One region of the Streptomyces sp. NPDC016309 genome, then DNA from elsewhere that is predicted to be linked to it. Evidence: riboswitches for the same ligand, from Rfam matches in the RefSeq annotation. Region 1 holds a riboswitch; each other region holds the start of a gene.
What was found. Region 1 has a riboswitch for cobalamin ahead of ACF068_RS09850 (energy-coupling factor ABC transporter permease). Riboswitches for the same ligand answer to the same signal wherever they lie in the genome.
Positions count from the first base shown of each region.

Region 2: linked by a shared signal. The riboswitch ahead of ACF068_RS01665 (ribonucleoside-diphosphate reductase subunit alpha) and the one ahead of ACF068_RS09850 (energy-coupling factor ABC transporter permease) in region 1 are both predicted to bind cobalamin.
Region 3: linked by a shared signal. The riboswitch ahead of cobN (cobaltochelatase subunit CobN) and the one ahead of ACF068_RS09850 (energy-coupling factor ABC transporter permease) in region 1 are both predicted to bind cobalamin.

Region 1 is NZ_JBIBSG010000003.1:448,709-456,230, reverse strand. Features, by position in the region: gene ACF068_RS09875 (SpoIIE family protein phosphatase) at 1-1,399, shown strand, start outside; gene ACF068_RS09870 (DinB family protein) at 1,415-1,924, shown strand; gene dhaK (dihydroxyacetone kinase subunit DhaK) at 2,149-3,135, shown strand; gene dhaL (dihydroxyacetone kinase subunit DhaL) at 3,141-3,764, shown strand; gene dhaM (dihydroxyacetone kinase phosphoryl donor subunit DhaM) at 3,761-4,162, shown strand; cobalamin riboswitch at 4,202-4,434, shown strand; gene ACF068_RS09850 (energy-coupling factor ABC transporter permease) at 4,464-5,147, shown strand; gene ACF068_RS09845 (energy-coupling factor ABC transporter substrate-binding protein) at 5,144-5,596, shown strand; gene cbiQ (cobalt ECF transporter T component CbiQ) at 5,603-6,352, shown strand; gene ACF068_RS09835 (energy-coupling factor ABC transporter ATP-binding protein) at 6,349-7,200, shown strand; gene ACF068_RS09830 (FAD-dependent oxidoreductase) at 7,310-7,522, shown strand, end outside.
Region 2 is NZ_JBIBSG010000001.1:375,732-383,253, reverse strand. Features, by position in the region: gene ACF068_RS01680 (helix-turn-helix domain-containing protein) at 1-712, opposite strand, end outside; gene ACF068_RS01675 (hypothetical protein) at 806-994, shown strand; gene ACF068_RS01670 (ribonucleotide-diphosphate reductase subunit beta) at 1,008-2,024, opposite strand; gene ACF068_RS01665 (ribonucleoside-diphosphate reductase subunit alpha) at 2,024-4,381, opposite strand; cobalamin riboswitch at 4,520-4,677, opposite strand; gene ACF068_RS01660 (GNAT family N-acetyltransferase) at 4,697-5,200, opposite strand; gene mctP (monocarboxylate uptake permease MctP) at 5,276-6,904, opposite strand; gene ACF068_RS01650 (DUF3311 domain-containing protein) at 6,901-7,179, opposite strand; gene ACF068_RS01645 (GntR family transcriptional regulator) at 7,300-7,522, opposite strand, start outside.
Region 3 is NZ_JBIBSG010000007.1:302,913-310,434, reverse strand. Features, by position in the region: gene ACF068_RS20030 (TerD family protein) at 1-911, opposite strand, end outside; gene ACF068_RS20025 (precorrin-2 C(20)-methyltransferase) at 1,183-2,670, opposite strand; gene ACF068_RS20020 (precorrin-8X methylmutase) at 2,667-3,314, opposite strand; gene ACF068_RS20015 (cobalamin biosynthesis protein CobG) at 3,311-4,501, opposite strand; cobalamin riboswitch at 4,508-4,646, shown strand; gene cobN (cobaltochelatase subunit CobN) at 4,680-7,522, shown strand, end outside.

The sequences.
Region 1 (7,522 bases):
GGCGGACGGTGCGGACACGGGCGCCGGGCCGGATGGCGCGGGCGCGGGTCCGCGGTCCCTGATCGCGGTGCCGATCCGGGCGCGGGGGGTGCTCCTGGGAGTGGCGAACTTCTGGCGGGCGGGCACCTCCGCGCCCTTCGACGAGGACGACACGTCCTTCGCCGAGGAACTGGCCGCCCGGGCGGCGGTCGCGATCGACAACGCCCGCCGCTACACACGCGAGCACGCCATGGCCGTGGCCCTCCAGCGCAGCCTCCTGCCCCGCGGCACGCCCGACCAGGACGCCCTGGAGGCGGCCTACCGCTACCTGCCCGCCCGGGCCGGTGTCGGGGGCGACTGGTTCGACGTGATCCCGCTGTCCGGCGCCCGGGTGGCGCTGGTGGTCGGCGACGTCGTCGGCCACGGCCTGCACGCCGCCGCCACCATGGGCCGGCTGCGTACCGCCGTGCACAACTTCTCCACCCTCGACCAACCGCCCGACGAACTGCTGGGGCACCTGGACGAGCTGGTCACCCACATCGACGCGAACGAGGCCGTCGAGGAGGAGCGGGACGGCCAGGGCATCACCGGCGCCACCTGCCTGTACGCGATCTACGACCCGGTGTCCGGGCGGGTCACCGCCGCCACCGCCGGCCATCCGCTGCCCGCGGTGGTCCTGCCGGACGGGAACGTGTCCTTCCTGCCCGTCCCGGTCTCACCGCCGCTGGGCCTGGGTGCCGGACTGCCGTTCGAGACCGCCGAGGCGTCCCTCCCCGAGGGGTCGACGCTGGTGCTCTACACCGACGGGCTGATCGAGGAGCGGGGCCGCGACCTGGACGCCGGTCTGGAGGCGCTGCGCGGCGCGCTGGCGGCGACCGGCCGTACCCCGGAGGACACCTGCGCCGCGGTCGTGGAGGCCATGCTGCCCGCCCAGCCCGGCGACGACATCGCGCTGCTGGTGGCCCGTACCCACCGCCTCGACCCGTCGGACTTCGCCCGGTGGGACGTCCCCCGGGACCCGGCCGCGGTGGCACCGGTGCGCGCCGCGTGCGCCCGCCGCCTGGCGGACTGGGGCCTGGGCGACATCAGCTTCAACACCGAACTGATCCTCAGCGAGCTGATCACCAATGCCATCCGCTACGGCGGCGACCCGATCAGCGTGCGGCTGCTCCGCGGCCGCAGCCTGATCTGCGAGGTCTTCGACGGCAGCAGCACCTCGCCCCACCTGCGCCGTGCGAAGACCACCGACGAGGGCGGCCGCGGCCTGTTCCTGGTCGCCCGGTACGCCGAGCGCTGGGGTACCCGGTACACCCCGGAGGGCAAGGTCATCTGGACGGAGCAGTCCCTCCAGGCGACGGCCGCGGACCCGGCGGCGACCGGCGACGAGCTGCTCGACCAGTGGAGCGACGACACGTGGTGAAAGGCGGTGCGCACGATGAACGGCGCGGGTGTGCTGGTGGACGGATTCGGGCGGGTGCGGGAGGCCGTGCACGACGCGGTCGGGGGGCTCTCGCCGGAGCTGCTGCACGCGCGGCTGGACCCGGGGGCCAACACCATCGCCTGGCTCGTCTGGCACCTCACCCGCATCCAGGACGATCACGTGGCCGGCGTCGCCGGCGAGGAGCAGCTCTGGCTGTCGGAGGGATGGGCGGACCGGTTCGGCCTGCCGTTCCCGGCGACGGCGACGGGCTACGGGCACACCGCCGAGGAGGTCGGGTCGGTACGGGTGCGGACGCCGGCGCTCCTGCCGGATTACTACGACGCCGTCCACGAACGGACCGTCGGATTCGTCCGGACCCTCCGTGACGCCGACCTGGACCGCGTCGTGGACACCTCCTGGTCGCCCCCGGTCACCCTGGGCGTGCGCCTGGTCAGTGTCGTGGCGGAGGACCTCCAGCACGCGGGACAGGCCGCGTTCCTCCGGGGCTGCCTGGAGCGCCGTTGACGCCGCGCGCACGCTCCGGCGCCGGAGCGACGCCTACGGGGACGCGTCGGGGGCCGTGCCCGGGGACGCGGCGGGGGACGCCTCGGGGGCCGTGTCCGGCGCGATCCGGTCCGATGCCCGTCACCGCCCCGATACTGGGCCGGACGGCCCGTCACCGGGGTGCCGGGAGGGCGGCCGGCAGCCAGGACCACCTGCTCGCACCAAGCTGGGAGGCACCGTTGAGAATGCTGATCAACGTACCCGAGACCGTGGTCGCCGACGCGTTGCGCGGGATCGCGGCCGCACATCCGGAGCTCACCGTGGACGTGGAGCACCGGGTCGTCGTCCGGCGGGACGCGCCGGTCGCCGGGCAGGTGGCGCTGGTGTCCGGGGGCGGGTCCGGTCACGAGCCGCTGCACGCCGGGTTCGTGGGGCCGGGGATGCTGTCGGCCGCCTGCCCCGGTGAGGTGTTCACCAGCCCCGTGCCGGACCAGGTGGTACGGGCGGCGGCGGCCGTGGACAGTGGGCGCGGGGTGCTCTTCGTCGTCAAGAACTACACCGGTGACGTGCTGAACTTCGAGATGGCCGCCGAGCTCGCCGAGGACGAGGGCGTCCAGGTGGCGAAGGTCGTCGTGGACGACGACGTGGCCGTCGCCGACAGCACGTTCACCGCCGGACGGCGCGGGACGGGGGCCACGCTGTTCGTGGAGAAGATCGCCGGAGCGGCGGCCGAGGAGGGTGCGCCGCTGGAGCGGGTGGAGGCGATCGCCCGCCGGGTGAACGCGAGCGCGCGCAGTTTCGGGGTGGCGCTCAGCGCCTGCACCACCCCCGCGAAGGGCAGCCCCACGTTCGACCTGCCGCCGGGCGAACTGGAGCTGGGCATCGGCATCCACGGCGAGCCGGGCCGGGAGCGGCGGCCCATGATGACCTCCCGCGAGATCGCCGACTTCGCGGTCGACGCCGTCCTGGAGGACCTGCGGCCCGGCGGTCCGGTGCTGGTGCTGGTCAACGGCATGGGGGCGACACCGCTGCTGGAGCTGTACGGGTTCAACGCCGAGGTCCAGCGCGTGCTGGGCGAGCGGGGCGTTCCCGTGGCCCGTACGCTCGTCGGCAACTACGTGACCTCGCTCGACATGGCCGGGTGCTCCGTGACCCTGTGCCGGGCCGACGAGGAACTGCTGCGACTGTGGGACGCGCCGGTGCGGACCGCCGCGCTCCGCTGGGGACGGTGAGGGGCGTGCTCGACGCGGACTTCTTCCGGCGCTGGCTGACCGGGGCGGCGGCCGCCGTGGACCGGGAGGCCGGCCGGCTCACCGAGCTGGACGCGGCGATCGGCGACGCCGACCACGGCGCCAATCTGCGACGCGGTTTCGCCGCGGTGGTCACGGCCCTGGAGGACGAGCGGCCCGGGACACCGGGGGCCGTGCTCACCCTCGCCGGGCGGCAGCTCATCTCCACGGTCGGCGGCGCGTCGGGGCCGTTGTACGGGACGCTGCTGCGGCGCACGGGCAAGGCTCTGGGCGACGCCGCCGAGGTGGCGCCGGTGCAACTGGCCGAGGCGCTGCGGGTGGGCGTGGCGGCGGTGGCGCAGCTCGGCGGGGCGAAGGCCGGGGACAAGACGATGCTGGACGCGCTGGAGCCGGCCGTCGAGGCACTGGCCGAGTCGCTCGGCGAGTCGCTCCCGGCGGCGGCGGAGGCGGCGGACCGGGGCGCCCTGGGGACCGTGCCGATGCGGGCCCGCAAGGGCAGGGCCAGTTACCTGGGTGAGCGCAGCGAGGGGCACCAGGACCCGGGGGCGACGTCCTCCGCCCTGCTGTTCGCGGCGCTCGCCGAGGCGGGGGCGGAGCGGGGCGGCCGGTGAGCGGGCAGGTGGGTGTGGTCCTGGTCTCGCACAGCGCGGCGGTGGCGTCCTCCGTGGCCGAGCTGGCGCGGGGCCTGGCCGGCGGCGGCACCGCGCCGGTGGCGGCCGCGGGCGGCACCCCGGACGGGGGGCTCGGCACCAGCGCGGAGCTGATCACGCGGGCGGCGACGGCGGTCGACGGCGGTGCGGGGGTGGCCGTCCTGGTGGACCTGGGAAGCGCCGTCCTGACGGTGAAGGCCCTGCTCGCGGAGGGGGACGAGCTGCCCGAGGGCACCCGGCTGGTGGACGCGCCGTTCGTGGAGGGGGCCGTGGCGGCGGTGGTCACCGCGTCGGCGGGCGGTGACCTGGACGCGGTGGTGGCGGCGGCGTCCGAGGCGTACGGCTACCGCAAGGAATGAGGTGTGCCCCGCGGGTGGAGCCGGGCCGTGCGCCGACGCGCGGCTTGTGATGTACCTGGTCAACGCACTACTGTCGCAGGGCCTTGGTGTACGGGAAACCGGTGCGGTACCGGTGCGGCCCTCGCCACTGTGATCGGGAAGTCCGGCTCCACTCCCGGGGACCACCTCGGGAAGCCACTGGAACGTCGCGGGGAACCGCGTCGTCCGGGAAGGCGGAGCCGCGGCGGCATGACCCGTCAGCCAGGAGACCGGCCAGGGCGCGTTGTCCATCCACGAGGTGCTGGAGAGGGTCTCCTTCCATATGCATATCGCCGAGGGCTATCTGCCCCCCGTGCACGCGGCCGCCTGGAGCGTCGCGGCCGCCCCCTTCGTCGTCCACGGGGTCAGGGCCCTGACCCGTGAGGTCAAGGCCAATCCGGAATCGACCCTTCTGCTCGGTGCGTCCGGCGCCTTCACGTTTGTGCTGTCCGCCCTGAAACTGCCCTCCGTGACGGGCAGTTGCTCCCACCCGACCGGCACGGGGCTGGGCGCGATCCTGTTCCGGCCGCCGATCATGGCGGTGCTGGGCACCATCACGCTGCTGTTCCAGGCGCTGTTGCTGGCCCACGGCGGCCTGACGACCCTGGGCGCCAACGCGTTCTCCATGGCGATCGTCGGTCCGTGGGCCGGCTACGGGACGTACCGGCTGCTGCGCCGTTTCGAGGTGCCGCTGATGGTGAGCGTGTTCTTCGGGGCCTTCGTCGCCGACCTGTCCACGTACTGCGTCACCAGCGTGCAGCTCGCGCTGGCGTTCCCGGACCCCAGCAGCGGGGTGGCCGGCGCGCTGGCCAAGTTCGGCGGCATCTTCGCGATCACTCAGGTTCCGCTGGCGGTCAGCGAGGGGCTGCTCACCGTGCTGGTGATGCGGCTGCTGATGCAGTCCAGCAAGGGTGATCTGGCACGGCTCGGCGTCGTGTCCGCGAACAAGGAGGCCGTGGCCCGATGAGCCGTAACGCCAGGATCAACTCGCTGCTGCTGCTCGTCGTGGTCGCGCTGGCCGTCCTGCCGCTGGCCCTGGGCATGGGCGACCACAAGGAGGAGCCGTTCACGGGCGCCGACGGGCAGGCGGAGACGGCGATCACCGAGTCCCACCCGGACTACGAGCCGTGGTTCACCCCGCTGTACGAGCCGCCGTCCGGCGAGATCGAGTCGGCGCTGTTCTCGCTCCAGGCCGCCCTGGGCGCCGGTGTACTGGCCTACTACTTCGGTCTGCGGCGCGGCCGCCGGCAGGGCGAGGCCCGGGCACGGGCGGGGTCCCCCGGCGGGGACGCCCCGGCGGCGGACACCCCGGGTACCCCGGACACCCCGGGCACTCCCGGCACCCCGGACGCGGCACCGGCCGACGCGGTCGGCGCGGGTGGCTCCGGGGCCGACGCGCCGCGGACGCCGGCGTAACCGCCGGTGCTGCCGATCGACGCGGCGGCGCACAGCAGTCGCTGGCGCCGCCGCCATCCGTGCGAGAAGGCCGCGCTGGGCTTCGGCCTGACGCTGCTGGCCGTGTGCCTGCCGCCGTGGCCGGGGGCCGCGCTGGTCGCCGCCGCGACCCTCGTGGTGCTGCTCGGCCCGGCCGGGGTCCCGCCGCGCCGGCTGTGGCGGGCGTGGCGCGTCCCGCTCGGCTTCTGTGTGACGGGCGCGCTGCCCCTGCTGTTCCAGGTTGGCGGGGCGGAGGGGTTCGTCACGCTCGCGCCCGACGGGCCGGCGCACGCCGGGCGACTGCTGCTGCGCACGTCGGCGGCCTCGATGGGCGTGCTGCTGTTCGCGTTCACCACCCCGGTGTCCGACGTGCTGCCCCGGCTGGTCCGGGCGGGCGTCCCGGCGCCGGTCGTCGACGTGGCGCTGGTGATGTACCGGATCAGCTTCCTGCTGCTGGACGCGGTCCGGCGGATCCGGGAGGCGCAGGCGGCGCGGCTCGGGCTGACGAGCCGGGCGGCCACCTGGCGCTCCCTGGCGGGCCTGGGCGCGACCGCGTTCGTGCGCGCCTTCGACCGGGCGGCGCGGCTCCAGACGGGGCTGGCCGGGCGGGGCTACGACGGCACGCTGCGGGTGCTGGTGCCGCCCACGGCGGTGTCCGGGCGCTTCCTCGCCGCGACGGGCGTGCTGCTCGCCGGGCTCGTCGTCGCCACCTTCGTACTCGAGAGGTTCCTGCCATGAATGCTCCCGCCGTCGTGGAACTCGTCGGTGCGGGATACGCCTACGAGGACGGTCCCGCCGTGCTCGAGGGCGTCGACTTCGCCGTGCCGGAAAAGCGCTCCATCGCGTTGCTGGGCCGCAACGGGGGCGGCAAGACGACGATGCTGCGGCTGCTGAGCGGTGGCCTGCGGTGCGCGAGCGGCCGGTTGCGCCTGGAGGGGCGCGACGTGTCGTACGACAGGGCGGGGCTGACCCGGCTGCGGACGACGGTGCAGCTCGTGGTGCAGGACCCGGACGACCAGTTGTTCGCGGCGTCCGTGGGCCAGGACGTGTCGTTCGGGCCGCTGAACCTGGGCGTGCCGGAGGCGGAGGTGCGCGAGCGGGTGCGGGAGGCGCTGGAGGCGCTGGACATCGCGGCGCTGGAGGACCGGCCGACGCACCTGCTGTCGTACGGGCAGCGCAAGCGGGCCGCGATCGCGGGCGCGGTGGCCATGCGGCCCCGGGTGCTGGTCCTCGACGAGCCGACGGCCGGTCTGGACCCGCACGGCCAGGAGCGGCTGCTGGCCGTCCTGGACCGGTTGCGCGCCTCCGGGACCACGGTCGTGATGGCGACGCACGACGTGGACCTGGCGCTGCGCTGGGCCGACGACGCGGCGGTCCTCACCCCGGACGGGCTGCGCACCGGTCCGGCGGCGGAGCTGCTGGCCGACCAGGCCCTGCTGGACGCGGCCCGGCTGCGCCGCCCGTGGGGGATGGCGGTGGCGCGGGTGCTGCGGGAGCGGGGCCTGCTGGGGGCACAGGAGCCGGGCCCGCGCACCCCGGAGGAGCTGGAGGACTGGGCGGCGGCCGCGGTCCCGGGCGGCGCGTAGGCGGCGGTACGTAGCGGAGGTCACGCCCCGATCCTTATGCAACTTGTTGCACAAGGCCCCCGGGGTCGTCTACAACTGGGGCGACGACATCGCGCGAGGAGGCGCCCCCATGACTGCGACCCCGGCCCCGGCCCCGTACCCGCACCTGCTCAGCCCCCTGGACCTGGGGTTCACCACCCTGCCCAACCGGGTGCTCATGGGGTCCATGCACGTCGGGCTGGAGGAGGCGGAGAACGGCTTCGCCCGCATGGCCGCCTTCTACGCCGAGCGCGCCCGCGGCGGCGTCGGGCTGATCGTCACCGGTGGCATCGCGCCCAACGAC
Region 2 (7,522 bases), on a different contig from region 1:
CCCGCGCCGCCAGCTGCTCCACGGTGATCTCCCGGTCCAGGTGCCGCTCCATCCAGTCCAGGACGTCCCCGACCGTGTCGCAGCGGGTGCGCGGCAGGGGCCGGTCGACGTACTGGGCCTGGCCGCCGGCCCGGTGCGGGGGCACCACCATGCGGCGGGCGATGGTGTTGGCCACCTCGTGCCCGTACTCCTGGCGCACCAGGTGCAGACAGGCGTCGACTCCGGCGGCCGTACCCGCCGAGGTGATGACCGGGCCGTCGTCGACGTACAGCACGTCGGGGTCCACCAGCGCCCGCGGGTGGCGCCGGGCCAGCTCGGCCGCGTGCCGCCAGTGCGTCGTGCAGCGGCGGCCGTCGAGCAGCCCGGCCGCGCCCAGCACGAAGGCGCCGGTGCAGACGGACAGCACCCGCGCCCCGCGGTCGACGGCGTCGCGCAGGGCCGCGAGCAGGGGCTCGGGGTAGGGGCGCTGCGCATAGCGGCCGCCCGCGGGAACCGCGACCAGGTCCGCCTCCGCCAGCCGTTCGAGACCGTGCTCCGTCCCGATCGTGAAACCGGCGTGCGTGCGCAGCCGGGGGCCCTCGGCGGACACCACGGCGAAGTCGTGGACGGGCAGCCCGTCGTCGCTCCGGTCGAGGCCGAAGACCTCGCAGACCACCCCGAGTTCGAAGGGGTTCACGCCGTCCAGCAGGACGGCCGCCACATTCCTCAGCATGCGACGAGCATGGCACGGCCCTGGCAGTAATTCGATGGTCGGTGACAGTCCTGCCACTGATCTTTTCCCGCCGCGAGGACGACAGTGGAAGACATGACAACGGTCCTGAACGCCTTCGTCCCCGTCGCCCTCTTCGTCCTTCTCGCCCTGCCCTCGCTCGTCGGGCACGCCCGGGAGCGCGCCGTCGACCGCCAGTTGCGCGGGCCGCGGCGCCCGGCGGACACCCGTCGCCGCGGACCCTCACCCGGGCCCGCGGCGACGCTCGGCGCACGACCGGTCTGATCGACAAGACCTCCTAGAAGTCCTCGTCGAGGTCGACCGAGCCCTCCACCGCCACCTGGTAGGCGGACGGGCGGCGCTCGAAGAAGTTCGTCAGCTCCTGGACGCCCTGGAGCTCCATGAAGGAGAACGGGTTCTCCGAGCCGTACACCGGGGCGAAGCCCAGACGCGTCAGGCGCTGGTCGGCCACGCACTCCAGGTACTGCCGCATCGACTCGGTGTTCATGCCCGGCAGGCCGTCACCGCACAGGTCGCGGCCGAACTGGAGCTCCGCCTCGACGGCCTCCCGCAGCATGTCGGTGACCTGCTGCTGGAGCGCATCGTCGAAGAGGTCCGGCTCCTCCTTGCGGACGGTGTCCACGACCTCGAACGCGAAGTTCATGTGCATCGTCTCGTCGCGGAACACCCAGTTGGTGCCGGTCGCCAGGCCGTGCAGCAGACCGCGCGAGCGGAACCAGTACACGTACGCGAAGGCGCCGTAGAAGAACAGACCCTCGATGCAGGCGGCGAAGCAGATCAGGTTCAGCAGGAAGCGGCGCCGGTCGGCCTTCGTCTCCAGCCGCTCGATCTTCTCCACCGAGTCCATCCAGCGGAAGCAGAACTGCGCCTTCTCCCGGATGGAGGGGATGTTCTCCACGGCGTCGAACGCCGCCGCCCGGTCCTTCGGATCGGGCAGGTAGGTGTCCAGCAGCGTCAGGTAGAACTGGACGTGCACGGCCTCCTCGAAGAGCTGCCGCGACAGGTACAGCCGCGCCTCGGGGGAGTTGATGTGCTTGTACAGCGTCAGCACCAGGTTGTTCGCCACGATCGAGTCACCGGTCGCGAAGAACGCGACCAGCCGGCCGATCAGGTGCTGCTCACCGGGCGTCAGCTTGGCGAGGTCCGCCACGTCGGAGTGGAGGTCGACCTCCTCCACCGTCCAGGTGTTCTTGATGGCGTCCCGGTAGCGCTCGTAGAAGTCCGGGTAGCGCATCGGGCGGAGGGTCAGTTCGAAACCCGGGTCGAGCAGGTTCTTCTCGGGGGAAGCGGACATCACTGGCAGGCCTCGCAGGACTCGGGGTTCTCAAGGGAGCAGGCGACCGCGTCCTCCGGGGTCACCTGCGCGGGGACGGGGACGGACGCCCGGGCCGCGCGGGCGATCCGGGTCGCCGGGCGCGAGCGCAGGTAGTACGTCGTCTTCAGGCCCTGCTTCCAGGCGTACGCGTACATCGACGACAGCTTGCCGATGGTCGGCGTCTCCAGGAACAGGTTCAGCGACTGCGACTGGTCCAGGAACGGCGTACGGGCCGCCGCCATGTCGATCAGGCCGCGCTGCGGGATCTCCCACGCCGTCCGGTACAGCTCGCGCACCTCGGCCGGGATCCAGGTGAAGCCCTGGACCGAGCCGCTGGACTCGCGCAGCGCCTCACGGGTCTTCGCGTCCCACACGCCGAGCCGCTTCAGCTCGGCCACCAGGTAGGAGTTGACCTGGAGGAACTCGCCCGACAGCGTCTCGCGCTTGAACAGGTTGGACACCTGCGGCTCGATGCACTCGTACACGCCCGCGATCGAGGCGATCGTCGCCGTCGGCGCGATGGCCAGCAGCAGCGAGTTGCGCATGCCGACCTCGGCGATGCGGGCGCGCAGCGCCTCCCACCGCTCCGGCCAGTTCAGCTCGACGTCGTAGTGGTCGGGGTGCAGCACCCCGCGCGCGGTACGGGTCTTCTTCCAGGCCGGCAGCGGGCCGTTGCGCTCGGCGAGGTCGGCGGACGCCTCGTACGCGGCCAGCATGATCCGCTCGGCGATACGCGTCGACAGGGCCCTGGCCGCGGGCGAGTCGAACGGCAGCCCGAGCTGGAAGAACACGTCCTGGAGGCCCATCGCGCCCAGGCCCACCGGCCGCCACTTCGCGTTGGAGCGCCCGGCCTGCTCGGTCGGGTAGAAGTTGATGTCGACGACCCGGTCCAGGAACGTGACGGCCGTGCGGACGGTCGCGTCCAGCCGCTCCCAGTCGAGGTCGCCGCCGCTGACGAACGCGCCGAGGTTCACCGAGCCCAGGTTGCAGACGGCGGTCTCCCCGTCGTCCGTGACCTCCAGGATCTCGGTGCACAGGTTCGAGGAGTGGACCGTGTGGCCCGGCTGCGCCGTCTGGTTGGCCGTGCGGTTGGAGGCGTCCTTGAACGTCATCCAGCCGTTGCCGGTCTGCGCCAGGGTCCGCATCATCCGGCCGTACAGGTCCCGGGCGGGCATGGTCTTGCGGGCCAGGCCCTTCGCTTCGGCGGCGCGGTAGGCGGCGTCGAACGCCTCGCCCCACAGGTCGACCAGTTCCGGCACGTCGGCCGGCGAGAACAGCGACCACTCGGCGTCGGCGTCGACCCGGCGCATGAACTCGTCGGGGACCCAGTGCGCCAGGTTCAGGTTGTGGGTGCGCCGGGCGTCCTCACCGGTGTTGTCCCGAAGCTCCAGGAACTCCTCGATGTCGGCGTGCCACGTCTCCAGGTACACCGCCGCCGCGCCCTTGCGCCGCCCGCCCTGGTTCACTGCCGCCACCGAGGCGTCCAGCGTCTTCAGGAACGGCACGATGCCGTTGGAGTGCCCGTTGGTGCCCCGGATCAGCGAACCGCGCGCCCGGATGCGGGAGTACGACAGGCCGATGCCGCCCGCGTGCTTCGACAGCCGCGCGACCTGGTGGTAGCGGTCGTAGATGGAGTCCAGCTCGTCCAGCGGGGAGTCCAGCAGGTAGCACGAGGACATCTGCGGGTGTCGCGTGCCGGAGTTGAACAGCGTGGGGGAGGAGGGCAGGTAGTCCAGCCGGCTCATCAGCCCGTACAGCGCCGCGACCTCGTCCAGGGCGCGCACCGAGTCGTCCTCGGCGAGGCCCGCCGCCACCCGCAGCATGAAGTGCTGGGGCGTCTCGATCACCTTGCGGGTGAGCGGGTGGCGGAGCAGGTAGCGCGAGTACAGCGTCCGCAGCCCGAAGTAGCCGAACCGGTCGTCCCCGGCCGGGTCGACCAGCGCGTCCATCCGGTCCGCGTGGAGCGAGACGAACGCGGCCGTGCGGTCCGCGATCAGGCCCTCCCGGTGCCCGACGGCCACCGACGCCGAGAACGCCACCGCGCCCTGCCCCGCCGCCTCCTCCGCGATGGTCCGGGCCAGCAGCCGCGCCGCGAGCCGGGAGTACGCCGGGTCCTCGGCGATCAGACCGGCGGCCGCCTCGGTGGCGAGCTCCCGGAGCTCCGCCTCGTCGGACCCGGCGTGCCGGCCGCGCAGCGCGGCGGCGGCGACCCGGCCGGGGTCGGTGTCGGGCAGATCGGCGGTGAGGTCGGTCAGGGTCCGCAGCAGTACGGTCCCGGGTCCGTCGTTTCCGTCGCTCTCGATCGCTGAAACCGGATCGGCTGGCGCGATGGTCACGTGGGGGCTCTCCCTCGCTCGGCTCGGGGCCACCGGCGGCGCGGGCAGGGGAGCGGGCACGCCCGGGTACGGGGGCGCAGGGCACCGCGTCCACCGGCCCACTCCGCGAGGCCCGGACGTCTGGGCACCCGGGCCGGACGGTCCGGGCGCGCTGTCGGCAGGTCTTCGGACTCGTACGTACCCAGAGGCACACCAACACACCGTTGCGGGACAGTTCCGGAATTGCACCGGATTCCCCTGCGGCGACAGCGAGGACGAGCATACATGTGGGGGGCGCCGATTGAGGCACCCCCCACATGTTGTGTCGACCGGGGCTCAGAGTTCCACGGCGTAGGTGCGGAGCGTGACGCCCGGAGCGGCCTGCCAGTCCCGTTCCGGGGTCCGGTCGAACCCCAGCCGCTCACAGATCCGGTGCGCCGCCCGCATGGACTGCCACGAGGACACCACCAGCCGCCGGCACCCCTCCACCTCCCGCGCCCGCTCCACGCACGCCCGTACGAGCGCCTCGCCCGCGCCGCGCCGCCGGGCCGCCCGCGCCACCGCCAGCATCCGGAACTCCGCCTCCCCGTCCCGCGCGTGCCCGCCCCACGGACCGCCGCCCCGGGGGACGAACGTCACGCCCCCGAGCACCCGTTCGTCCTCCGCGACCGCGACCAGCACCTCGGCCCGCGCGGCGCGCCCGGCCACGTCCCGCAGCTCGATCAGGTACTCGTCGCTCTCCCCGAAGGCCAGCAACCCGTCGCCGAGGTAGGCCTGGGCCGTGACGTCGGCGAGCGTCTCGTGTTCTTCCGGCCGTACCGCCCTGATGGTGATGTCCATGGGGCCAGAGTGCACAACGAACGGGCCGCCGTGCCCCCACCGGGGGAGGCACGACGGCCCTCGTACGCGGATGGGTCAGTGCCCGGCGCCCGCCGTGGCCGGAGGGAGCTCCACCTTCACGCCCGGGTCGCCCGCGTCGGCCGTGTAGTCCCCGGGGGACGTCTCGTCGACGCCGTCCGGCGCGTTGGTCGCCCGGAGCACGAACGTCAGGACCACCACGACCAGGGCGTTGAGGACGAACGCCGTCAGACCGATGTAGCCGATCTCGCCGATGCCCGGGATCTCGGCGGACGAGCCGCCGAAGTGCTTCTGGGTCGGGCTGGCGACGCCGTACGCCGCCGCCGTGCCGTAGACCATGCCGACCGCCCAGCCGGCCAGCAGCGCCCAGCGGTGGAACCACCGGGTGAACAGGCCGCCCACCAGCGCCGGCAGGGTCTGGAGGATCCAGATGCCGCCGAGGAGCTGGAAGTTGATGGCGACCGTCTTGTCCATGGTGAGCACGAAGGCCAGCGCGCCCACCTTGACCAGCAGCGACACCAGCTTGGACACCTTGGTCTCCTGCTCCGGCGTGGCGTCCGGCTTCAGGAAGTCCTTGTAGATGTTGCGGGTGAACAGGTTGGCGGCGGCGATCGACATGATGGCCGCCGGGACCAGCGCGCCGATGCCGATGGCCGCGAAGGCGACGCCCGTGAACCAGTCCGGGAACATGTCCTCGAACAGCTGCGGGATGGCGAGCTGGCCGTTCTGCACCTTCACGCCGGCCGCGATCGCCATGAAGCCCAGCAGGGCCAGCAGGCCCAGCATCAGCGAGTACAGCGGCAGGATGGTGGTGTTGCGGCGGATCACGTCACGGCTGCGCGAGGACAGCGTCGCCGTGATGGAGTGCGGGTACATGAACAGCGCCAGCGCCGAGCCGAGCGCGAGCGTCGCGTACCCCCACTGGCCCATCTCCCCGGGCACCAGCGCGCCGCGCGGCTTGTCGGTCGCCGGGTTGATCTGCGCGTAGGCCTCGCCCGCCTTGCTGAAGATCTCGTCGAAGCCGCCGAGCTTGATGGGGATGTAGATGATCGCCACCGCGATGACGATGTAGATGAGCGTGTCCTTGACGAAGGCGATCATCGCCGGCGCCCGCAGCCCGGAGGAGTAGGTGTACGCCGCGAGGACACCGAAGGCGATGAGCAGCGGCAGGTCCTTGACGAACCAGTGGGTGGTCTCGCCACCGCCCACGCCCATCACGTCGAGCACCGCCTGGATGCCGACGAGCTGGAGCGCGATGTACGGCATGGTGGCGAGGATGCCGGTCACGGCCACCGCCAGCGACAGGCCCTTCGAGCCGAACCGTCCCCGGACGAAGTCGGAGGTGGTGACGTACCCGTGCTTGTGGGACACCGACCACAGGCGCGGCAGGAAGGTGAAGATCAGCGGGTAGACGAGGATCGTGTAGGGGACGGCGAAGAAGCCGGCCGCGCCGGCCGCGTAGATCGCCGCCGGGACGGCGACGAAGGTGTACGCCGTGTAGAGGTCGCCGCCCAGCAGGAACCAGGTGATCCAGGTGCCGAACGAGCGGCCGCCCAGGCCCCATTCGTCGAGGCTGTGCTCGTTCTCGGCCTTGCGCCAGCGCGAGGCCATGAAGCCCATGACCGTGACGGCCAGGAAGAAGAAGATGAAGACGGCGAGCGCGACGCCGTTCACGCCGTCGTTCACCGCGACGCACCCCCCTGGGCGGAGGGGGCCGAGGACCCGCGCGCCGCCGCGCGGGCCCGCTGGTCACGGTGCCAGAGCTGGTACGCGACCATCGTCAGCACGGTCGATATGACGACCCAGGCCATCTGGTACCAGTAGAAGAACGGGATCCCGGCGAGGGTCGGCTCGACCTTCGCGTACGAGCCGACCCACAGCATCGCCACGAAGGGCGCGAACAGACAGAGCGCCACCACCACCCGCACCGGGGTGATTGCTGGTTGTTTCTCCTGTGTCATACGGCGACTCCGTCCCCTCGCTGATCACATGGCGTAATGCGCACGCAATCTAGGGGACCGGTCCGCCGCGCGGAACCCCGGTCCGGATAACGGACGGGTCTCGTAAGGATCTCGGTGGCGTCAGCCGTTGGGCCGCTTGAGACGGGCCACGAACTTGTACCGGTCGCCCCGGTACACCGAGCGCACCCATTCCACCGGTTCGCCGTTCTCGTCCAGCGAGTGCCGGGAGAGCATCAGCATCGGCAGGCCCACGTCGGTCCCGAGCAGGCCCGCCTCCCGGGGCGTCGCCAGGGAGGTCTCGATGGTCTCCTCCGCCTCGGCGAGGTGGACGTCGTACACCTCG
Region 3 (7,522 bases), on a different contig from region 1:
CCCGCCGGTGCGCCGAAGCCGGCGGTGAGGCGCCGGCCGAACTCCGGCACCTGGGCCATCACCGACAGCAGGACCGACGTGGCCCGCGTCTCGCGCTCCCGGTCGCTCTTGAGCGCGGTCACGGGGAAGAGCCGGGCGGTCCGCCAGGACTCGTTCTCGGCGAGGGACTTCTTGACGGTCTTCGGGAGGGTCACCTTCTTCTTCGCGGCGCGTGGCCGGGCGGGCTTCCTGGGCGCGGCCGCTCCCGCCGGGGCGGCCTCGCCGGCCCTGGGCGGCGGGACGTGCGCCGCTTCCCGGACCACGGGCGGCACCGGGCCGCTCACCGTCTCCTCCTTCGGCCCGGCTTCGGGGACGTCCTCCTCCGTGTCGTCCTCGATGTCGACACCGAAGTCCGTCGCCAGGCCGACCAGCCCGGAGTGGTATCCCTGACCCACGGCGCGGAACTTCCACTCACCGGCCCGCCGGTACAGCTCCCCGAAGATGAAGGCGCTCACCACACCGGCGTCGTCGACGGGGAAGCGGACCAGTCCCTCTCCCGCACCGTCGACGAGCGACAGGCACAGGTCGTCCAGCTCACCGAAATGCGCTCCGTCGTACCGGCTGGCGGCCACGATGATCCGCTCGACGTCGGGCGGTACGGCCTCCAGGTCGAAGCTGATCCGGTCCACGCTGCCGTCGGGGGTGGGCGTCTTGCCCAGAAGCTGCACGCTTCCGTCGTCGGCGACCGGGTTGTTGTAGAAGTAGAAGTCGGCGTCGCTGCGCACCTTTCCGGTGCCGTTCAGCAGGAGCACGGACACGTCGGCGTCGCCCTCACCGGTGCTGCTGCTCCAACTCAGCCCCACCGTCACGGAACCGGTGTCCGCACTGAGCGCCGACAGACCGATGTTGGCGCCCTTGACCATCGTGTGCATGCGGCCCCCCAGATGCACAGCCGCCTCGGGACGCACCCCGGCAGCCAGCGGAAAACAGTGTGTGGTGCGTCACACATGTACTGTTCCGGAACCCTAGCGTCCAAGGCCCGGGGTCTGTGCGGAACCGCGAAAAAATGGGTGGCCGTGACATGACGCCCGGTAAGGGCGGCAGGTGGGGGCGGAGGGTACCGGCGGCGGCACCGCGCCGGCATGCCGTGGCGGCGGGAAGGGCGCGGGGGCCGGCGTCGCGGTGACGCCGGCCCCGGCGGGGTTACGCCTCCGGGTACCTGCGGGGGGTCCAGGCGATCGTGGTGCCGTCGGCGCGGCGGACCGCCTGGGTCTGGGAGGAGCCGATGAGGAGCAGGGTCCGCATGTCGACCTCCGCCGGGTCCAGGTCCGCGAGCGGGAGGACGCGGACGGACTCCTCCGGGCCGCCCACGTCGCGGGCGACGACCACCGGGGTGTCGGGGGCCCGGAGTTCCAGGAGGAGTTCGCGGGCCTTGGCGACCTGCCAGGTGCGGCTGGCGGAGCCCGGGTTGTAGAGGGCGAGCACCAGGTCGGCGGCGGCCGCCGCGCGGAGGCGCTCGGCGATGACCTCCCAGGGCTTGAGCCGGTCCGACAGGGAGAGGGTGGCGTAGTCGTGGCCCAGCGGGGCGCCCGCCTTCGCGGCGGCGGCGTTCGCGGCGGTCACGCCGGGCAGGACGCGGACCGGGACGTCCAGGTACGGGTCCTGGGAGGCGACCTCCAGGACGGCCGTGGCCATGGCGAACACGCCCGGGTCGCCGCCCGACACCACCGCCACCCGGCGCCCGCGGCGGGCCAGGTCCAGGGCGAACTCGGCGCGCTCCGACTCGACCTTGTTGTCCGAGCCGTGCCGCTCCTGGCCGGGGCGCACGGGGACCCGGTCCAGGTAGGTGGTGTAGCCCACCAGGTCGGTCGCCGAGGCGAGCGCGCCCCGGGTCTCGGGCGTCAGCCACAGGGGGCCCGCCGGGCCGGTGCCGACGACCACGACCTCGCCCGAGGCGGGCACGGCCGGGCCGGAGTCGACGCGCGACGGGAGCACCGCCACGGAGAAGTAGGGGACCGATCCGGGGTCGACGTCCGCCAGGGCGCCGGTCCGTTCGCCGGCCATCGTGGCCCGCTCCACGTAGTGGGCGTCGTCCAGCCGGCCCGCCCGCTCCAGGGCGCGCCGTACCGTCGGGAACGTCCGGCCCAGCTTCATGACGACGGCCGAGTCGGTGGCCGCCAGGCGGGCCGTCAGTTCCTCCTCCGGCAGCGTGCCGGGGATGATCGTCAGGATCTCCTCCGCCTCGCACAGCGGCTTGCCCAGCCGGGCCGCCGACGCGCTCACCGAGGTGACACCGGGGATGACCTCGGTGTCGTACCGGTCCGCCAGCCGCTTGTGCATGTGCTGGTAGGAGCCGTAGAACAGCGGGTCGCCCTCGGCGAGGACGGCGACCGTGCGGCCCGCGTCCAGGTGGGCGGCCAGCCGCGCCGACGCCTCCTCGTAGAAGTCGTTCAGCGCACCCCGGTACCCGCCCGGGTGGTCCGTCGTCTCGACGGTCAGCGGGTACATCAGGCGTTCCTCGACGTGGTCCTCGCGGATGTGCTCGGCCGCGATGGAACGGGCGATGGAACGGCCGTGGCGGGCGCAGTGGTACGCGATCACGTCGGCGGCCGCGATGGCCTTCACCGCCGCGACCGTCATCAGATTCGGGTCGCCGGGGCCGAGCCCCACGCCGTACAGCTTGCCGCTCATGCCTGGATCTCCGCCTCGTGCGCGATCGCGTTGATCGCCGCCGCCGCCATCGCGCTGCCACCCCGCCGGCCGCGCACCACCAGGTGCTCCAGGCCCGGGAAGGCGGCCAGCGCGTCCTTGGACTCGGCCGCCCCGATGAACCCGACCGGTATGCCGATGACGGCCGCCGGGCGGGGCGCGCCCGCCTCGATCATCTCCAGCAGCCGGAACAGCGCGGTCGGGGCGTTGCCCACCGCGACGACGGACCCTTCGAGCCGGTCGCGCCACAGCTCCATGGCGGCCGCGCTGCGGGTGGTGCCGAGTTCGGCGGCGAGCGCCGGGACGGACGGGTCCGAGAGCGTGCAGACCACGTCGTTGCCGGCGGGCAGCCGCTTGCGCGTGACGCCGCTGGCGACCATCTGCGCGTCGCACAGGATCGGCGCGCCGGCGCGCAGCGCCTCGCGGGCGCGGGCCACCACGTCCGGCGTGTAGGCCAGGTCGCGGACGAGGTCGACCATGCCGCACGCGTGGATCATCCGCACGGCGACCTGGCTGACGTCGGCCGGCAGGCCCGCGAGATCCGCCTCGGCGCGGATCGTGGCAAAGGACTGGCGGTAGATCTCCGCCCCGTCCTTCTCGTAGTCGAACACTCTGCTCTCGCTCATTTCGTCGGTCCTTGTACGGTCGGCTGGTACGCGCCCTCGCCGGTCGCCACCATGTCGGTCCACGCGCCCTGGGGGTGGCCGCAGCGGCGTGCGCAGCCGGACCAGTGGACGGGCAGGGCGCCCTCGCGGGGCCGGGCGTCCGCCCGTACGTCGGAGAGGGACTTGGCGCAGCCGGGGCGCCCGGTGCACGCGGTGACGCCGATCCAGGGGGAGTCGGTACGGGTGATGAACCCGGCCCCGTCCAGGGCGCGCAGCCGCTCGCGGGCCGCCGCCGGGTCGGTGAAGCCGGGCAGGACGAACCCGCGCCACGGGGTGACCCGCACCTCCCCGGCGGGCAGCAGGGCGCGGAACTGGGCGGTGGTCACCCGGCCGAGGCGGGCCAGGACGGACAGCATGCCGTCGCCGGCCGTTCCGGGCGCGGGCGGGGGGCACGTGGGGAACGCCGCGTCCGGTACGGGCTCCGCCGCGACGCCGGCCCGGCGCAGGTGTCCGTCCACGTCCACGTCCTGCCCAGCCGGCAGCTCCCGCACCCGCCAGGCGCCGGTGCCGGCCGCGCGGGCCGCCGCCAGGAACGCCCCGGCCGCCGCGAGCGCGGCGCGGGGCGCGTCGGCGGAGGACACCCGGTGGGTCGTACGCCCCACCCGGACCAGGCCGGTCCCGGCGGGCTCTGCGATCAACGTCACATCGGCGGCCAGGCCCGCCACGTCGCCCCGCCCGTCGTCCACGGCGAACAGGAAGCGGCCGGAGAGCTCCGGCGTCCAGTCCTCGGCGCACAACAGCTCGTCCAGGCGCGCGGCCCACGCCTGCACGCCGGCGCCGGCGAGCGGCGAGACCACCATGTTCCGTACCCGCTCGTGCCGTTCGGACGGCAGCAGTCCGGCGTCCCGCAGCAGGTCCACCAGCCCGAGTCCGCAGCCTTCCCCGAGGCCCCTCAACTCCACGTTGCCGCGCGAGGTGAGGGAGAGGTGCCCGTCGCCCAGGCGGTCCGCCGCGTCGGCCAGCGCCAGGACTTGACGGTGCGTCAGAACGCCGGTGGGGAGGCGGAGCCGGGCCAGCGACCCGTCGTCGGCCCGGTGCAGCCGGAGCGCACCGGGGCACGCGTCACCGCGCTCGCGGACACGGTCCCGTATGTGCGCTTCACCCCGGTCCTGGGGATTTGGTGAGCTGGGCGGCATGGCGGCGAGCATACGCGCAGCCTCTACTATGCAGACGGCACAGGGTCCCAGGGCCCTAGGGAGGAAGCCCGGTGAGAATCCGGCGCGGTCCCGCCACTGTGAGTCCGGCCGGAAACCGGACGAGTCAGGAACTCCCGCCGTCCTACGACCACCCGGGGCGCGGACACCCCGAGGAAGGCCTGCGCACGTCATGACGCACGCGACCACGCCCGAGACGGCGCCCGCCCCGGCGCCCGCCACGACGATCCTGCTGCTGTCGCACTCCGACACCGACCTGCTCAGCGCCCGCGCGGCCGGCGGCCCCGTCGCGTACCGGTTCGCCAACCCCGCCCGGCTCCCGATGGACGACCTCCCGGGCCTCCTCGACGGGGCCGACCTCGTCGTCGTACGCCTCCTCGGCGGCATCCGCGCCTGGGAGGACGGCCTCCAGGCGCTGCGCGCGACCGGCAAGCCGCTGGTCGTCCTCACCGGCGAACAGGCCCCCGACGCCCAGCTCATGGAGACCTCCACCGTCCCGATCGGCATCGCGGCCGAGGCGCACGCCTACCTCGCCCACGGCGGTCCGGACAACCTGGAGCAGCTCGCCCGCTTCCTCTCCGACACCGTCCTGCTCACCGGCCACGGCTTCGAGCCCCCGGCCGCCGCCCCCACCTGGGGCCCCCTGGAGCGCACCGCGCGCGCCACCACCGGCCCCGTGGTCGCCGTGCTCTACTACCGCGCCCACCACATGAGCGGCAACACCGCCTTCGTCTCCACCCTCTGCGACGCCATCGAGGACGCCGGCGGCCAGGCCCTCCCGCTGTACGTGGCCTCGCTGCGCGCCCCCGAGCCGGAGCTGCTGGAGAGCCTGCGCACGGCCGACGCGGTCGTCACCACCGTCCTCGCCGCCGGCGGCACCAAGCCCGCCGAGGCCCAGGCGGGCGGCGACGAGGAGGCCTGGGACGCCGGCGCCCTCGCCGCCCTGGACGTGCCGATCCTCCAGGCCCTGTGCCTGACCGGCTCGCGGGCCGCCTGGGAGGAGAACGACGAGGGCCTCTCCCCGCTCGACGCCGCCAGCCAGGTCGCCGTCCCCGAGTTCGACGGCCGCCTCATCACCGTGCCGTTCTCGTTCAAGGAGATCGACGCCGACGGCCTGCCCGCGTACGTCGCCGACGCCGAGCGCGCCGCCCGCGTCGCCGGGATCGCCGTCCGGCACGCCCGGCTGCGGCACATCCCGAACGCCGACAAGCGCCTGGCGCTGGTCCTCTCCGCGTACCCCACCAAGCACTCCCGCATCGGCAACGCCGTCGGCCTCGACACCCCCGCCTCCGCCGTGGCACTGCTGCGCCGGCTCCGCGAGGAGGGCTACGACTTCGGCGCCGAGGACGTCCCGGGCCTCGCGTCCGGCGACGGCGACGAGCTGATCTACGCCCTGATCGAGGCCGGCGGCCACGACCAGGACTGGCTCACCGAGGAGCAGCTCGCCAAGAACCCGGTCCGCATCCCGGCCGCCGACTACAAGCGCTGGTACGCCGCCCTGCCGGCGGAGCTGCGCGAGCAGGTCGAGCGGCACTGGGGCCCGCCGCCCGGCGAGATGTTCCTGGACCGCTCCCGCAACCCGGAGGGCGACATCGTCCTCGCCGCCCTGCGGCGCGGGAACCTCCTCATCCTGATCCAGCCGCCGCGCGGCTTCGGCGAGAACCCGATCGCGATCTACCACGACCCGGACCTGCCGCCGTCGCACCACTACCTGGCCGCCTACCGCTGGATCGCCGCCCGCGCCGAGGACGGCGGCTTCGGCGCCGACGCGATGGTCCACCTCGGCAAGCACGGCAACCTGGAGTGGCTGCCCGGCAAGAACGCCGGCCTGTCCGCCGCCTGCGGCCCCGACGCGGCCCTCGGCGACATCCCGCTGGTCTACCCGTTCCTGGTCAACGACCCGGGCGAGGGCACCCAGGCCAAGCGCCGCGTGCACGCCACGCTCGTCGACCACCTGGTGCCGCCGATGGCCCGCGCCGAGTCGTACGGCGACATCACCCGCCTGGAGCAGTTGCTCGACGAGTACGCGCAGATCTCCTCCATGGACCCGTCCAAGCTGCCGGCCATCCGCGCCCAGATCTGGACGCTCATCCAGGCCGCCAAGCTCGACCACGACCTCGGTCTGGAGGACCGCCCGGACGACGACGGGTTCGACGACTTCCTGCTGCACGTCGACGGCTGGCTGTGCGAGGTCAAGGACGCCCAGATCCGTGACGGGCTGCACGTCCTCGGCGGCGCCCCCACCGGCCCCGAGCGGGTCAACCTGGTCCTGTCCATCCTCCGCGCCCGCCAGATCTGGGGCGGCACCCAGTCCCTGCCCGGCCTCCGCGAGGCCCTCGGCCTGGACGAGTCCGCCGCCACCCGCACCGGCGCCGACGAGGCCGAGGCCAAGGCCCGCGCCCTGGTGGAGGCCATGGAGGCCGCCGACTGGAACCCGGCCGCCGTCGCCACGGTCGCCGAGGGCTACGACGACGCCGTCGCCGCCGTCCTCGACTTCGCCGCCCGCCAGGTCGTCCCGCGCCTCGCCGCCACCACCGACGAGCTGGACCACGCCGTGCACGCCCTGAACGGCGGGTTCGTCCCGGCCGGACCGTCCGGCTCGCCGCTGCGCGGCCTGGTCAACGTCCTGCCGACCGGCCGCAACTTCTACTCCGTCGACCCCAAGGCCGTCCCCTCCCGCCTCGCGTGGGAGACGGGCCAGGCGCTCGCCGAGTCGCTGCTGACCCGCTACCGCGACGACAACGGCGCGTGGCCCGACTCCGTCGGCCTGTCCCTGTGGGGCACCAGCGCCATGCGCACCGCCGGCGACGACGTCGCCGAGGCCCTCGCGCTCCTCGGCGTCCGCCCCGTCTGGGACGACGCCTCCCGCCGCGTCACCGGCCTGGAGGCGATCCCGCTCGCCGAGCTGGGCCGGCCCCGGATCGACGTGACGCTGCGCATCTCGGGCTTCTTCCGGGACGCCTTCCCGCACACCATCGGGCTCCTGGACGACGCCGTCCGCCTCGCCGCCTCCCT